Regions from separate parts of the Micromonospora sp. NPDC050187 genome, predicted to be linked through region 1. Evidence: riboswitches for the same ligand, from Rfam matches in the RefSeq annotation. Region 1 holds a riboswitch; the other holds the start of a gene.
The links. A riboswitch is a leader RNA that binds a small molecule or an ion and turns the genes downstream of it on or off. The one in region 1 is predicted to bind cyclic di-AMP.
Positions count from the first base shown of each region.

Region 2: linked by a shared signal. The riboswitch ahead of ACIBJE_RS06710 (coiled-coil domain-containing protein) and the one ahead of ACIBJE_RS11575 (coiled-coil domain-containing protein) in region 1 are both predicted to bind cyclic di-AMP.

Region 1 is NZ_JBITJH010000005.1:390,762-397,682, forward strand. It holds gene ACIBJE_RS11555 (hypothetical protein) at 1-33, opposite strand, end outside; gene ACIBJE_RS11560 (hypothetical protein) at 190-567, opposite strand; gene ACIBJE_RS11565 (helix-turn-helix transcriptional regulator) at 776-1,129, opposite strand; gene ACIBJE_RS11570 (carbonic anhydrase) at 1,296-1,976, shown strand; gene ACIBJE_RS11575 (coiled-coil domain-containing protein) at 2,087-3,097, opposite strand; cyclic di-AMP (ydaO/yuaA leader) riboswitch at 3,101-3,232, opposite strand; gene ACIBJE_RS11580 (YibE/F family protein) at 3,399-4,715, opposite strand; gene ACIBJE_RS11585 (hypothetical protein) at 4,879-5,118, opposite strand; gene ACIBJE_RS11590 (DivIVA domain-containing protein) at 5,115-5,372, opposite strand; gene ACIBJE_RS11595 (hypothetical protein) at 5,369-6,058, opposite strand; gene ACIBJE_RS11600 (helix-turn-helix transcriptional regulator) at 6,227-6,921, shown strand, end outside.
Region 2 is NZ_JBITJH010000003.1:197,318-204,238, forward strand. It holds gene ACIBJE_RS06680 (maleylpyruvate isomerase N-terminal domain-containing protein) at 1-137, shown strand, start outside; gene ACIBJE_RS06685 (hypothetical protein) at 207-614, opposite strand; gene ACIBJE_RS06690 (hypothetical protein) at 840-983, opposite strand; gene ACIBJE_RS06695 (STAS domain-containing protein) at 1,318-1,689, shown strand; gene surE (5'/3'-nucleotidase SurE) at 1,721-2,560, opposite strand; gene ACIBJE_RS06705 (PfkB family carbohydrate kinase) at 2,557-3,543, opposite strand; gene ACIBJE_RS06710 (coiled-coil domain-containing protein) at 3,709-4,773, opposite strand; cyclic di-AMP (ydaO/yuaA leader) riboswitch at 4,787-4,918, opposite strand; gene ACIBJE_RS06715 (cation diffusion facilitator family transporter) at 5,072-5,986, opposite strand; gene ACIBJE_RS06720 (HelD family protein) at 6,194-6,921, opposite strand, start outside.

The DNA.
Region 1 (6,921 bases):
GTCGAGCAGGACGGAGGAGAGGACGGTCTGCATCACCAGCACCTCGTGAGGGGAGGACGGGACAGGACTCAACGGGGTGCCCGGTCCGGGCGGGCACGGGGCGCGCGAGCGCGGCGGGACTCCCCGCCCACGGCGGACGTCGACCGGTCGGTCACGGGATCGTCCGGCCGGTCGGCCGTGGACGGTCGGTCAGGCCCGGGGCGGGCCGCGTCGGCCGACGCACCCCTGTCCGGGGTCGGCGGCCGGCGGCGGAAGCGGCGCGGTGACCGTGGTGGGGGTGTCCGGGTCGTCGGCGGGGCGGACCGGCGGCCCTCCGGCGTCGACGTGCTCGTCGACGGGGCGGGGCGGCACCGGTGCCACGACCGGCCGGGCGGCCGGGTGCGGGACGCTGGCGACCGGGGCCGGCCGGAGCTGGGGCAAGGCCGGTGACGACGCCTCGGCCGGGGCGGCGGCGGCCCCGCCGAAGGTCACCGTCAGGACCAGGGCGGTCAGCGCCAGGCGGGTGAGCACGCGCAGCGCGCGCAGCATCGTCGGCCCGATCGGGCGGACGAAGGCGGGTGGCTGCACGGTTCCAACCTAACGGCCGATCCGCCCGGTTGCCCGTCGGCGACCGTGGTGTGACCGGATCCACCGTTCGTCCCGGTCGCATCGCCGCTGGTCACGACCGCCACCAACGTCATCGCCGGACGGGCCGCCCGTCGACCGCCGTAACACCGAAGCCGGTCCCGCGTCGCGGCACATGCACTGTGGAGCGTCGAGGGTGGGCGGGCCGACGTCAGGAGGCGGGCGAGGGGGCGGCGACCGGGTCGGCGTCGCCCTGTTCGGTGAAGAGCGCGAGCAGGGCACCCACGTGCTGGTACGCCTCGGCGGGGTGCCGGAAGCGCCCGGCCGGGTTCACCGTGTACTCGTTGCGTCGACCGACCCGGGTGCGTTGGAGGTAGCCACCGGCCTCCAGGTCGGCCACGATCGCCTGCGCGGCCCGCTCGGTGACGCCCACCTCGTCGGCGACGTCCCGCAGCCGGGCGGTGGGGTTACGGGCGATGGCGAGCAGTACGTGTGCGTGGTTCGTGAGGAAGGTCCAGTTCCGTTGGCTCCCGTTCACACGCTGCGTCGTCGCCATGACCGTCATGTTATGGCCCTCCCTTCGCATTCGGCATTGCGCCCTCCGCTGTCAACACCTGAAATGCATATCACGTATCCCTTGACGTAGTTTGCGCTCCGTGTGACCGTGATGGCTGGCCGTGTCTCCCCCCGTCGGGCGGGCGGCCCCGGTCCGTAGGAGGGGTGGAGGAGCCATGGCCGTTCCTGGTGCACAGCAGTCTCCGACAAGTCCCGCGCAGGCGCTGGTCGAGCTGCAGTCGGGCAACCGGCGCTTCGTCACCGGCAACCCGCTGCACCCCAACCAGGACGCCGGGCACCGGGCCGCGGTGGCCGACGGGCAGCACCCCTTCGCGGTCGTGCTCGGCTGCTCCGACTCCCGGCTGGCCGCCGAGATCATCTTCGACCGGGGCCTCGGTGACCTCTTCGTGGTCCGGACCGCCGGGCACATCGTCGGCACCGAGGTGCTCGGCAGCGTCGAGTACGCGGTGAGCGTCCTGGAGACCCCGCTGGTGGTCGTGCTCGGCCACGACTCCTGCGGGGCGGTGCAGGCAGCCCGGGAGGCCGACGGCGCCGGGACGACGCCCCCCGGCTACCTGGGTGCGGTCGTGGGAGCGGTGGTGCCGAGCCTCCGCCAGGCCGCCCGGCAGGGCATCGACGACATCGACGGGATCGTCGACATCCACATCGACCACACCGTCGAGATGTTGCTGGAGCATTCGGTGACGCTCAACCGGGCGGTGCGGGAGGGGCGGTGCGCGGTGGTCGGCATGTCGTACCGGCTGGCCGCCGGTGAGGTGCGGGTGGTCCGCTCGGCGTCCGCCACCGAGGACGTCGCCCTCGCCGCCGGCCCGGTCGCCCCCTCGGCCCGCCACTGACCCGGCCGGTCCCCTCGGCCCGCCACTGACCCGGTCGGCTCCGGCCGGCCGCGCGAACGGGCCCCGCCTCCGGTCGAACGGATGCGGGGCCCGGGTCTTCGTGCGCGGGGTCAGAGCATGGACACGTGGACGTGGTCCGTGTGGTCGGAGGGCCCGCTGTACGAACTCCAGCCGGTCGCCGGGAACCAGATCTGCTTGTTCCAGATCACGTAGTAAATGCCCAGCCGGTCGGCGTTACGGACCAGGAACGCGGTGAGGTTGTTCCCGTACATCCGCTCCTTGTTGGTGTCCCACCGGCTGAACCCCGACTTCTGGAGCGACCAGTCGCAGGCCCGCCCCTTGGGGTGCTCGTACGGCCCACCCGGTCGGTAGCACCCGACGAACATGTCGAAGCCGGCCCGCTTGACCTCCTTGTACATGTGCAGGGTGCGCGGGGTGATGCAGCCGCCGGTGGTCGGGTCGTCCTCGGTGCAGCCCAGCGGACGCCAGTTGCCGTTGCTGTCCCGCCCGGGGCCGATCCGGGCGACCGGGGAGGTGGCGTCCACCAGGCCACCGGTCAACCCGACGCCGCCGACCAGGGCGAGCGACTTCTCCGCCTCGCGTTTGCGCTTCTTCAGGATGTCGGCCTGCTTCTGCTGCTCCAGCACCTCGGCGTCGAGCGCCTTCTTGGCTCGTTCCGCCTGGTCCTTGGCGGCGGCCACCGCGGCGACCTTCTTGCTGTTGACCATGTTCATCTCGTCCAGCGCGCTGGCCCGCTTGACGAACGAGTCGGGTGTGTTGCTCTCCAGCAACATGGAGGCGGGGCCGACCCGGCCGGTCATGTAGGACCGCACGGCGATCGTGGCCACCTGCGGCGTGAGCGCCTTCAGCTCGTTCTGGGCCCGCCGGACCTCCAGGGCGAGGGTGAGCTGACGCTTCTGCGAGGCGTTGAGTTTCGCCTGGGCCTGGGTGTAGCTCCGGTTCGCCTCCTCGATCACCTCGTTGAGGAGCTTCGGCTGCTCTCCGTCGTGCCCAGACGGGCTCGACGGCTCCGCCAGCGCCGGCGCGGGCCCGGCGGCCACGGCGAAGGCGGCGAGCACGGCCACGACAGGCTTCAGCCAGCGGCGTAGGGGTGCCGTCACAGTCTTCCCTTCCGTCGACCGCCGACCGGGTTAGCTGACGGGTTCGGGGCGGAAGTGGCCCCTACCGCTGACGCGGATGCACCCCATGAACCTGGTTCCCCGATTCGCCGGTGGGCGATTAGGCGGTGGCCCCGCTGGCGCCGGTGCGCGCCTTCGGCGGTAACCGGCAGCGAGGTTACCTGACAGTGGGCGTGGGGTTCTACGCCCGGATCCCGACCAAAAGCGTTATTTCCCTATTGCTTTCGGTCACTCCTGTCACATTTGTCAAGATCGTAGCAGCTGGTGGTCACGCTGCGCAGTGTCACCAGGGCGGATCCGTGTTCCCCGGGCGGCCCGGTCCGTGGCCGGAATCGGTGACCCCGGTGGCGGCACGGGGACCGCTGAGGGCGGCCAGGGCCTCGTCCCGCTCCCCGGCGGGCCGGGGCAGGCGGCGGCTCGGCGTGCCACCCCGTCCGGCGGTGGTCACCAGGGCGGCCAGGCCGGTGGTGATCGGTACGGCGGCGATCAGCCCGAGCGTGGCGACGATGCTGCGGACGATCTCCTGGGCGAGGAACTCGCTGCTCACGATCTCGCTGATCCCGCGCGTGTCGGCGGTCAGCAACAGCAGCAGGGGCAGCGACGCCCCCGCGTACGCCAGCACGATCGTGTTGACCGTCGAGGCGATGTGCGCCCGGCCGACCCGGGTGGCCGCCCGGTAGAGCTGGAGCCGGGTGAGGTCGGGATTGGCGTGGGCCAGCTCGGTGACCGTGGCGGCCTGGGTGACCGTGACGTCGTCCAGGACGCCCAGGGAGCCGATGATGATGCCGGCCAGGAGCAACCCGTGCAGGTCGACGTCGGCCTGGAACATCGACAGCGTGGTGGCGTCCTCGGAGCCGTACCCGGTCAGGTGGGTGAACGCGGTCGCCAGGCTGCCGAGCAGGCCGGTGAGCACCAGGCTGGCCAGGGTGCCGAGGACCGCGACGGAGGTCTGCGCGGTGACCCCGTGGGTGAGATACAACACCACGAACATGATGAGCGCGGCGCCGGTGACCGCCACCGGCAGCGGAGCCTGCCCGGCGCTGATGCCGGGCAGCACGAAAACGAGCAGGATGGCGAAGCTGGCCGCCAGCCCGCCGAGCGCGGCCAGGCCGCGCCACCGGCCGAACGCGACGATGGCGGCGGCGAACGCCAGGGCCAGCCAGATCAACGGCTTCCCCCGCTGGTGGGCGGCGATGCTGTAGCTGCTGACCGTCGGATCGGCCGGGTCGGTCAGCACCACCAGGACGATCTCGTCGCCGACCTCCACCGAGGGTGAGCCCGGCCCGGCGGGCAGCGCCGTCTCGACCTGCTGTCCGGCGTCCGGCCCGGTGTCGACGCTCACCGTGGCGGTGCCGCACGGCCCCTCCACCGTGCCCTCCGGGGCCTCCGGCGTGGGTGGGCAGGGCTCGGTGACCACCCGCGTCACCGTGCCGTGGTAGCGGGCCGCGTCCTCGCCGCCGCCCACCGACGGGGCGTCGCGGGGCCAGAGCACCAGCGCCGCGACCAGGGTCACCAGGAAGAGCGGGACCACGGTCGCGATCAGGACACGCCGTACCCGCGGCGGCGCAGCGGCAATGGGGCGGCTGTGGTCGTGGCCCATGCTTCTCCCAACGGTCCTGGCGTGGCGGGTGCCCTGGCCGGACCATTCTGCCGGCTCCGAAGTCGCAGCTCGCAGCCTGTTCGGCGGTCCGGCCCGGTTCCGCGCGGCTCGGTAGGGAGTTCGTCGGCACGCTGTGGAGCTGCCCCGTCCATGCGCCCACCGGTCACCGGCACCTCCCGTCGTGCCCGATCGGCAGCACACACCGCCGTCCGTCGCCCAGCCGCGCGTCACACCAGATCCGGGTACGCCGCGACTGGTCGTCCTCAGCGCTGAGCGTGGCCTCCCCGAAGTCCAGTTCCGGCACGTGCCCGAGGGAGTCGCGCAGCGCCACCACGAGGGCGACGGCGTACCCCCGGTCGGGCAGCGTCAGCGGCAGGTGCAGGACCCAACGGCTCAACGTCACCACCGCCCGTGCCGAGGGCCGGAGTCCGCCGGCCGGCGCTGGGCGTACTCGGACTGCCAGCAGCGCAGCGCCTGACGAATCCGGTCGCCGTCGGCCTCCACGACCCGGATGTGCCGGTGCAGCCGCTCCACCTCCCCGGCGACCCGGTCGAGATGGGAGCGGACCTGATCCGGTGCGAGTCCGCGCCAGCACCGGTCGAATTCCGCGCTCCGGATCTGGTGCGGCCCGAGCCGCTTGCCGGTCAGGTAGATCACGGCCGTCGACCTCTCCCTGCCGGGTCCGCCGCGTTCGCGGGAAACTGCGCCGCGAGCGCGGCGACGGTCTCCCGCAGGGCGGCGGCGGTCAGTTCGAGCTGCCCGGCGGCCCGTGCCCATTCCCCGGTCGCCGCCTCGACGGTCGGGCCGTCCTCCCCGGCGGCCCGGAGCTGTTCCCCGGCCACCCTGATCCGGTGCGGGAACCGGTCGATCCGGTCCGCCGCCGCGCGGAGCCGGACGACGACCGCCTCCACCGTGGCGGCCACGTCGAGGCCGGGTGCGCCTCGTCCGCAAGCCGTTCGCAGGCGCGCGACGCCCAGGCCGAGCAGCCGCTCCGCCTCGTCAGCCAGGTCCAGCGCGTGATCGGCGCCCCGCTGCGCCGCGCGCAGAGCGGGATTTGCGGCGCCGACCCGCACCCGTTCCAGCAGGACGACGGCCGCGCCGACCGCGACGTACGCCTCCCGCAACTCGTCGGCGACCCCGGACACCGCCCAGGCGGCACTGGCCGCCGGCACGTTTCTGACCTGCGGGTACGCGGGCGGCACCGGCGCGACGGCCGGCTCGACCGGCACCGACAGGTACCGGTCCGGGCAGGGCCAGGCGCAGCCGCAGCTACAGCGCCGCCAGGCCGTACGCCAGTCGCGGCGGTGACGCGGAGCGAGCGGGACGGAATGGTGTCGGGGCACGGGACCTCCCTCTTTCGGCATTTCGGCGATGTCGTGGTGACCGTGGGTGTACAGCCTGCCCGCCTCGCCCTAGGATTCCGAACACTCCGCTTCGTCATGACGACCGTGGGTGACCGTCTCGGGCTGGGTGGGGTACTGCGACGTGGACCGAGGAGAGTGGGGGAACGTGTGGGAATCTCGCCGTCCGAGTTCCTGTTGCGCGAGCTGCGTCGGCGGCGGGTGGCCGCCGGACTGACCCAGGACGCGTTGGGTGAGCGGGTGCACTACTCGAACACGCACGTCAGCGCGATCGAGACCGGCGTCAAGCCGCCCAAGCCGGAGTACCTCAAGGCCGTGGACGAAGCCCTGGAAACCGGCGGGATCCTGCTCAGCCTCTGGGAAGACCTGGTGCGTGACGCGAGCGCTCCGGTGTGGTTCCGCAACTGGATCGAGATCGAACGCCAGGCACTGTCCCTACGGTGGTACGAGATGACTACCGTGCCGGGACTGCTTCAGACGGAGGCGTACGCCCGTGCGCTGTTCGCATGCGGTGGCCTCCTGAGTTCTGATGAGGTCGAGCGTCGGACGGCGGCCCGCATCATGCGGCAGGAGGTTCTCACGAGCGAGTCGCCACCGCAGTTTGTGGCCGTTATCGATGAGAACATGCTGCAACGAGAGGTGGGTGATGCCGCGATCATGCATGGGCAGTTGTGTCGGATGCTGGAGGTGTCCACCCAGCTTCCGCACGTACGAATCCACGTCGTGCCGTCATCTACCGGGGCGTACGCTGGTATGGGCGGCCCGTTCGTGTTGGCCTCCCTCGAAGGAGGGGACGAATACGCCTATCTGGACAGTCAGCTTCAGGGGCGGGTGGTCGACGAGCC
Region 2 (6,921 bases), on a different contig from region 1:
CCGAGCTGCCCGCCGAGGTGATCGACCCGGTGCTCGACCTGCTCACCCGGCTCGCCGTCCGGCGGCACGGCCAACCGGCGGTGCTGCGGGCGCTGTCCCGGGCGGAGCGGGCCCCGGCCGACATCACCGCCATCTGAACCCGCCACGACAGCGCGAACCCCTGGTCACCACGGCGGTGGCCAGGGGTCCGACAGGTCGGGCCGGTTTCAGGTGTCCAGGCCGGCCGGCGAGTTGGGGCGGTCGACGTCGACGAACTCGATGTCGTCCGTCTCCTGGTCGCCCCGGCTGCCCACGGCACGGGCCGCCGAGCCGGCCGCCCAGCCGATCGCCGCCCCGGCCAGGGCGGCGCCGATGAGCAGCGCCCAGGGCAGCGCCGGTCGGCGGCCGGCGAGCGCGTCGAAGGCGCGCACGGCCCGGCGACGGGCCTCCTCGGCGGCGGTGCCGACCAGGTCGCCCGCGTCGTCGGCGAAGGTGAGACCGTTCCGCCGGGCGGAACGGGCGGTGTCGCGGACGCTGTCGCCGGCCGAGTTGACCGCGGATGTCAGGTGTCGCCACGCCTGGTCCGCGATCCGCTCGGGCCTGCTACGGCGTTCCAGCAGGGTGGATCCGATCATCCTGGCTACCTCCTCGGGATACCGGCGGTCACGGCGGACCACGGCGTCGGGCCGGCGCGGTCGGCGCCACCCGTCCGCCATGTCGCCCGTCCGGGTGGACGACCCGGTCGGGCAAGCGCGGGTTACCTCGTGCCCCGTCCGGCACCCCGACAAACCCGCCCGGTGATGTCGATCACCGAGCGTGACGGGCGCCACCGGGTGTGGTTGTCGGACGGGGTCGCCGGATCAGCGCAGCGTCACCACGGCGACACCGCGGGCGAAGTCGTCGTCGTCATCGTCATCGTCGTCCCCCGCCCCGCCGAAGCCGCAGGCCAGTACGAGGGCCAGGAGGGCGCCCACGCCCGCCAGTCCGAGCAGTCTCTTGATCATCCATGGCTCCTTCGTCGATGCCGGTCGGTTCCGTGGGGCTGATGCTAGGCAGGTCGGTCAATGGCTGGTCGGAGGCGCATCCGTCCGGTCGAACGCGCCAGACCGGACGGATGCGCACCGCCCCGGAAAGCGACCGCTAACCTTGTTCGTGGTGCGCGGGACCCGGGACCGGGGGTTCGGGGAGGGAAGGGGAGTCGGAAATGGGCGACTTGTCGCTCCTGATCCGTGAATTGCTCATCCCCGGGGGTGGCGACCGAGGCTGTCGGAGGAATACTCTCGGTCGCGGCCCGCGTACTGATGAGGCGCCCGGACACGGGCGAGTGGAGGTGCTCGCGTGAGCCTGTCGATTGTCAAGTCGGTCCTGGCCGGTGGCGTCGTCGAGATCGCCCCGCGCGGTGAGATCGACGTCGACACCGCGTACGAGGTACGCGAAGCCGTTGTCGAGGTGCTCGCCAAGAGCCGCCCGGCACGGATCGAACTGAACATGAGGTTGGTGACCTTCATCGACTCGGTCGGCATCAGTGCGATGGTCGCCGGCTTCCAGACCGCCGGGGTGAGCGGCGTCAAGCTGGTCGTCACCGAGCCCAGCCGGTTCGTCCACCGGCAGCTCTGGGTGACCGGCCTGCTCGGCCTCTTCGGCGCGCCGGAGCCGTACTTCGCCGGTGCCACCGCCGCACCCGAACCCGAGGTGCTGCCGGGCGCCTGACCGACCCCACGCGCCGGCCGTCGCCGGCGGGTCAGGCCGGTCGCCATTCCTCGCCGCTCAGTCCGGACAGGTCCACGTCGGTCACCTCGGTGACCGCCCGGATCGCGGTCGCGCAGGCGTACCCCTCCGCGAGCCAGAACAGGTCGGTGCCCGGCTGCACCGCCTGTCCCGGCTCCTCCAGCGAGGTGCGGATGAACCCGTGGCCGGCCTCGGCGACCGTCATCTGCACCTGGCCGAAGCTGGCCAGGGACGCCCGGCGCACCCCCCGGATCCGCTCGAACGGCAGGTCGGGGGCATTGACGTTGAGCACGCTCTCCACCGGCCCGGCGGTCAGTCGGGGCAGCAGGTCCAGGGCCACCCGGGCGGCCGTGGACCAGTGCCGTTCGGTGTCACGTACCCGCGCGGCGGGGTGCACCGCCGCGCCGCCGCTGCCGGCGGTGACGTCGGCGGTCGAGAGCACGTCCAGCGAGACCGCCATCGCCCGGCACCCGTTGGCGGCGGCGGTGAACGCCGCGCCGACCGTGCCCGAGTGCAGTACCGCCCGGCCGGCGTTCGCCCCCCGGTTGATCCCGGAGAGGACCACCGACGGCGGCGGACCGAACGCGCCGTGCACGGCGATCAGGACGATGAAACCGGGGGAGCCGCCGACCCCGTACACCGGCACGTCCGGCAGCTCGGGCAGCGGGTGCTCCCGGACCACCACGTGTCCCTCGCGTTCCAGCGCGGTCATCGAGGCGCTGGTGCCGCTCGCCTCCTCCAACGGGGCCGCGACCACCACGTCCAGCCCGTGCGCGACCGCCGCCTGGGCGAGCCGGGCCAGCCCCGGCGCGGCGACGCCGTCGTCGTTGGTGACCAGCACCCGCAGGCTCATCGTCCGGCCGCCCGGTCGGCCAGCTCCTCCGGGGTGGTTCGCTCCTGGGGGCGGTTGCCCGCCGGGGCCAGCCGTACCCGGTCCACCAGCCCGGCGATCGAGTCGAGACGTCCGGTGCCCAGACCGTGCCGGGTGACGTTCAGGGCGCCGGCCGCCGCGCCGGTGCGGATCGCGGTGCGGATGTCGCCGCCGCAGGCGATGACGGCAGCCACTCCGGCGGTCATCGAGTCGCCCGCGCCCCGGGGATCGGCCGCTTCCAGCCGGGGCATGACGACCTCGAGGACCTCCCCGTCGACCAGGGCGAACGCCGGCTGCTCCGCCCGGCTGACCACCACCGTCTCCGCCCCGGCGGCGTGCAGGTCGTACATGACGCGGGTCAGCTCGTCCTCGTCCGCCGAGCGGGCCCGCCCGTCGCGGAGCAACTCCTCGTGGCTGACCTTGAGGAAGAACAGGCCGCTGGCGAGCACCGCGTCGAGGTGCTCACCGGAGAGGTCGGCGACCACCCGGCCGCCGTTCGCGCCGAGGTCGGCGGCGAACCGTCGGTAGAGGTCGGGCGGAACGAGGGACGGCGCGCCGGGGCCGCTGAGCACACTGACCGGTGCGCGCAGTCCCTCGCCGAGCGCCAGGTTGTACAACTCGTCCAGCTCGTGGCGGGTCAACGGGTGACCGGGGACGTCGGCTACCTCCCGCCGGGCCCCGTCCCGGCGGTCGTGCACGTACCCGCCGCTGGCGGTGTCCCGCAGCACCCGCTTCAGCCGCACCCCCTCGGTGACCAGCAGGGGTTCGAGCACCTGACCGATCTCGCCGCCGAGGCTGGCGCAGAGCACCACGGGCACCCCGAGCGACATGATCATCCGAGCCTGCCAGACCCCCTGCCCGCCCGGATGCAGGTGCAGTTCGGTCTCGTCGCTCGGCTGGTCGATGGTGACCGTCAGCACGGGTGCCGGCGCGAAGACCATCACGTACCCGTCGGGGCCGTCCATGGGTGCCGCCTCTCGTCCGCTCGCGCGGCCCGGTTTCCCCTCCCGGGGGCGCTCATGCGACCCCTTTCGGGGGTTGTGGCGGGAGGTGTCCGGGTTCGCCGGCCGGGGGGCCGACAGCCGTGCGGCCCGCCACCCCGGTCGGGGTGACGGGCCGCGCCGGGTGGCTCAGTACACCGACAGGTGGACGTGGTTGGTGTGGTCGCTGGACGGGTCGCCGTTGGCGCCGCTGTACGACTTCCACCCGCTGCTGGGCAACCAGATCTGCCGGTACCAGATGACGTAGAGCACGCCGAGCCGGCTGGCGTTGTTCTTGAAGTACGCCGCCAGGTTGTCGCCGTACGTCTTGTCGCCGCCGGTGGCGTCGCCACCGAAGCCGTTCTTCTGCGCGGCGAAGTCGCAGGCCCGGCCCTTGGGGTGCTCCCCGGAACCGCCGGGGCGGTAGCAGGAGACGTACCGGGTGAAGCCCGCGGCCTTGGCCTGGTTGAGCGCGTGCAGCGTACGCGGGGTGATGCAGCCGTCGGCGGGTGTCGGGTCGTTGACGCTGCACGACTCGGACGGCCAGGAGCCGTCGGCGTTGCGCGGCGCCGGCTTCGCCGTGGCGGACCGGGTCGACTTGCTGCCCCCGCTGGGGGTGGTGGCCGCCGCTTTCCGGTTGGCGACCACCAGTGCCTGCTCGGCCTGCTGCTTGCGCTTCTCCATCACCGCGACCTGCTTGCGCTGCTCGGTGATCTCCCGGTTCAGTGCCGACTTGGCCCGGTTGGCCTGCTCCCGGGTGCTGAGCAGGCCCCGCAGCTCGCGGTCCTCGTTGGCGGCGACCGCGTCGAGCGCGGCGACCCGGTCCATGAAGCTGTCCGGCGAGTCGCTGGTCAGCAACGCCGAGGCCGGCCCGAGTCGGCCGGTCCGGTACGCCAGCCCGGCGATCACGCCGACCTTCTCGTCGCGGATCGCCAGGTCCTTCTCGATGGTGACGAGCTGTTCGTTGATCTTCTGCTGGCGAGTGACCGACTTCGCGAGCGCGTCCTTCGCGTCGAGCCACCCCTTGCTGGCCGCCTCGAGTTGGGCGCGCAGTGCCGGGGTGCCTCCCTCGGGATCGTCGCCGGGGGCCCTGGCCGCCAGCGGAGGCGCCGCCGCGACAGGGGCCACGACGGCCGGCGTGGCCGCGACGCCCAGGGCGAGTGTCGCGGCGATCAGTGCCGCCATCCGGGCGGCGGTACGTCGTACGGGTGCCACTACTGGCATGCACATGTCCTTCCGTCAGCCGCCGACCGGGTTAGCTGACGGGTTCGGGACGGAAGATCCCTACCGCTCACGCGGATGCACCCCAAGAACGTGGTTCCCCGGCTCGCCGTCACCGGCGATTAGGCGGCGGTCACCGCAGGCGCCGGAGGGCGCCGCCTGGCGGTGGCCGGGTCCGAGACTACCGAAGCCGGTCTCCCACGGGCAGCGTTGGCCACACCACTCCCGCGAGATGACACCGGCATAACTGACATAGCGGGACAATACACTCCGAGATTTAAGTCTGTCCTAATTACCACTCGACCCGGCCGCAGATGCCCGGTGACTCGCCGGGTTCGACCTGGAGGGTGGCGTGGTCGATGTGGAAATCCTCGTGCAGCGCGGTCCGCGCGGCGGCCAGCACGCTGCCGACCTCGGCCGCCGGGTCCGTGGTCAGGTGGGCCGAGGCGACCTCCATCCCCGAGGTCAGCGTCCAGAGGTGCAGGTCGTGCACCTCGACCACGCCCGGTACGGCGCTCAGCCGGTCGTGTACCGCGCTGACCTGGAGGTGCTCCGGCGCGGCCTGGACCAGGATGCGCAGCGCCGCCCGGCCCAGCCGCCAGGTGCGCGGCAGGATAAAGACGCCGATCGCCACCGCGACCAGCGGGTCGGCCCACCACCAGTCGGTGAGCGCGATGACCACCGCGGCGGCGATCACGCCGACGGAGCCGAGCAGGTCCGCCAGCACCTCCAGGTACGCCCCGCGCAGGTTGATGCTCTCCTTCGCGCCCTCGCGCAGCAGCGCGAAGGCAACCAGGTTCGCCAGCAGGCCGAGCACCGCCACCACCAGCATCGGGCCGATGGTCACCTCCGGCGGGTCGCCGAACCGGCGGACCGCCTCGACGAGCACGTAGACCGCGACCCCGGAGAGCAGGACGGCATTGGCCAGGGCGGCGAGCACCTCCAGCCGGTAGAGGCCGAACGTGCGCTGCGGATCCCGGCCGGCCCGTCGGGCGGCGGTGATCGCGGCCAGCGCCATGCCGATGCCGAGCACGTCGGTGAACATGTGGCCGGCGTCGGAGAGCAGGGCCAGCGACCCGGTGCCGAGCGCGGTCACCGCCTCGACCACCATCAGGGTGGCGAGCAGGCCGAACGCGGCCCAGAGTCGGCCGGTGTGCCGCTGCGCGGCGTGCGCGATCCCGCCGTGGTGGTCATGACCTGCGCCCACGCCCCCACCCTCCGTTCCCCGTTCGGTCCGGACCCAATGTATGTTCACATCGCTATGTATGCAAGTAAGTGTCGGTCATTGGCCGGAGCGAAAGCCGCGGAGGTAGCACGGGTAGGTAACAAGGGACCCCTGCTACCAGCGCACCCCCGCCTCGGCAGGCAGGCGGCCGAGGCGGGGGTGCAAGGTAGGAGGTGGGAGTGGGACGGGTCAGGTGACCGGGTCGATGGTGGTGAGCCGCTGGGTGGCCCGGGAGAGGGCCACGTAGAGGGTCCGCACGCCCGAACCCGGCTCGGCGCGGATCTCGCCCGGGGCGACCAGTGCCACGCCGTCGTACTCCATGCCCTTGGCCTGGAGGCTGGTCACCACCTGGAGGCGCGGCGAGTCCAGGTGGGCCAGCCAGCCGGCCACCTCGTCCCGGCGGGGCACCGGCGTGATCACGCCCACCGTCCCGGCCACCTCCGCCAGTAGCGCGCCGACCGCCTCGGCCGTCCGCGTCGCCAGCTGCGCCGCCGGCACGGTCAGCGCCACCGGGTGCACGCCGGTGGAGCGGACCGCCGTCGGCAGCGGCAGGTCCGGGTGGACGGTGCGGATCTCCGCCGCCGCCACCGCGAAGATCTCGGCCGAGTTGCGGTAGTTCGTGGTCAGGGTGAACTCGTGTCGCTTGCGCCGGCCGAGCGCCTGGTCGCGGGCCCGGCCCAGCTCCGCCGGGTCGCCGGTCCAGGCGGTCTGCGCCGGGTCGCCGACCACCGTCCAGGACGCGAGCCGACCCCGCCGGCCGAGCATCCGCCACTGCATCGGCGACACGTCCTGTGCCTCGTCCACCACCACGTGCGCGTAGTCGCGGTAGTCGGCCGGACGCTCCCGGGCCGCCGCCCGCTGGGCGCGCTGCCGGTCGGCGAAGGTGCTGAGCTCCCGGACGCCGCCGGCGAGCTGGA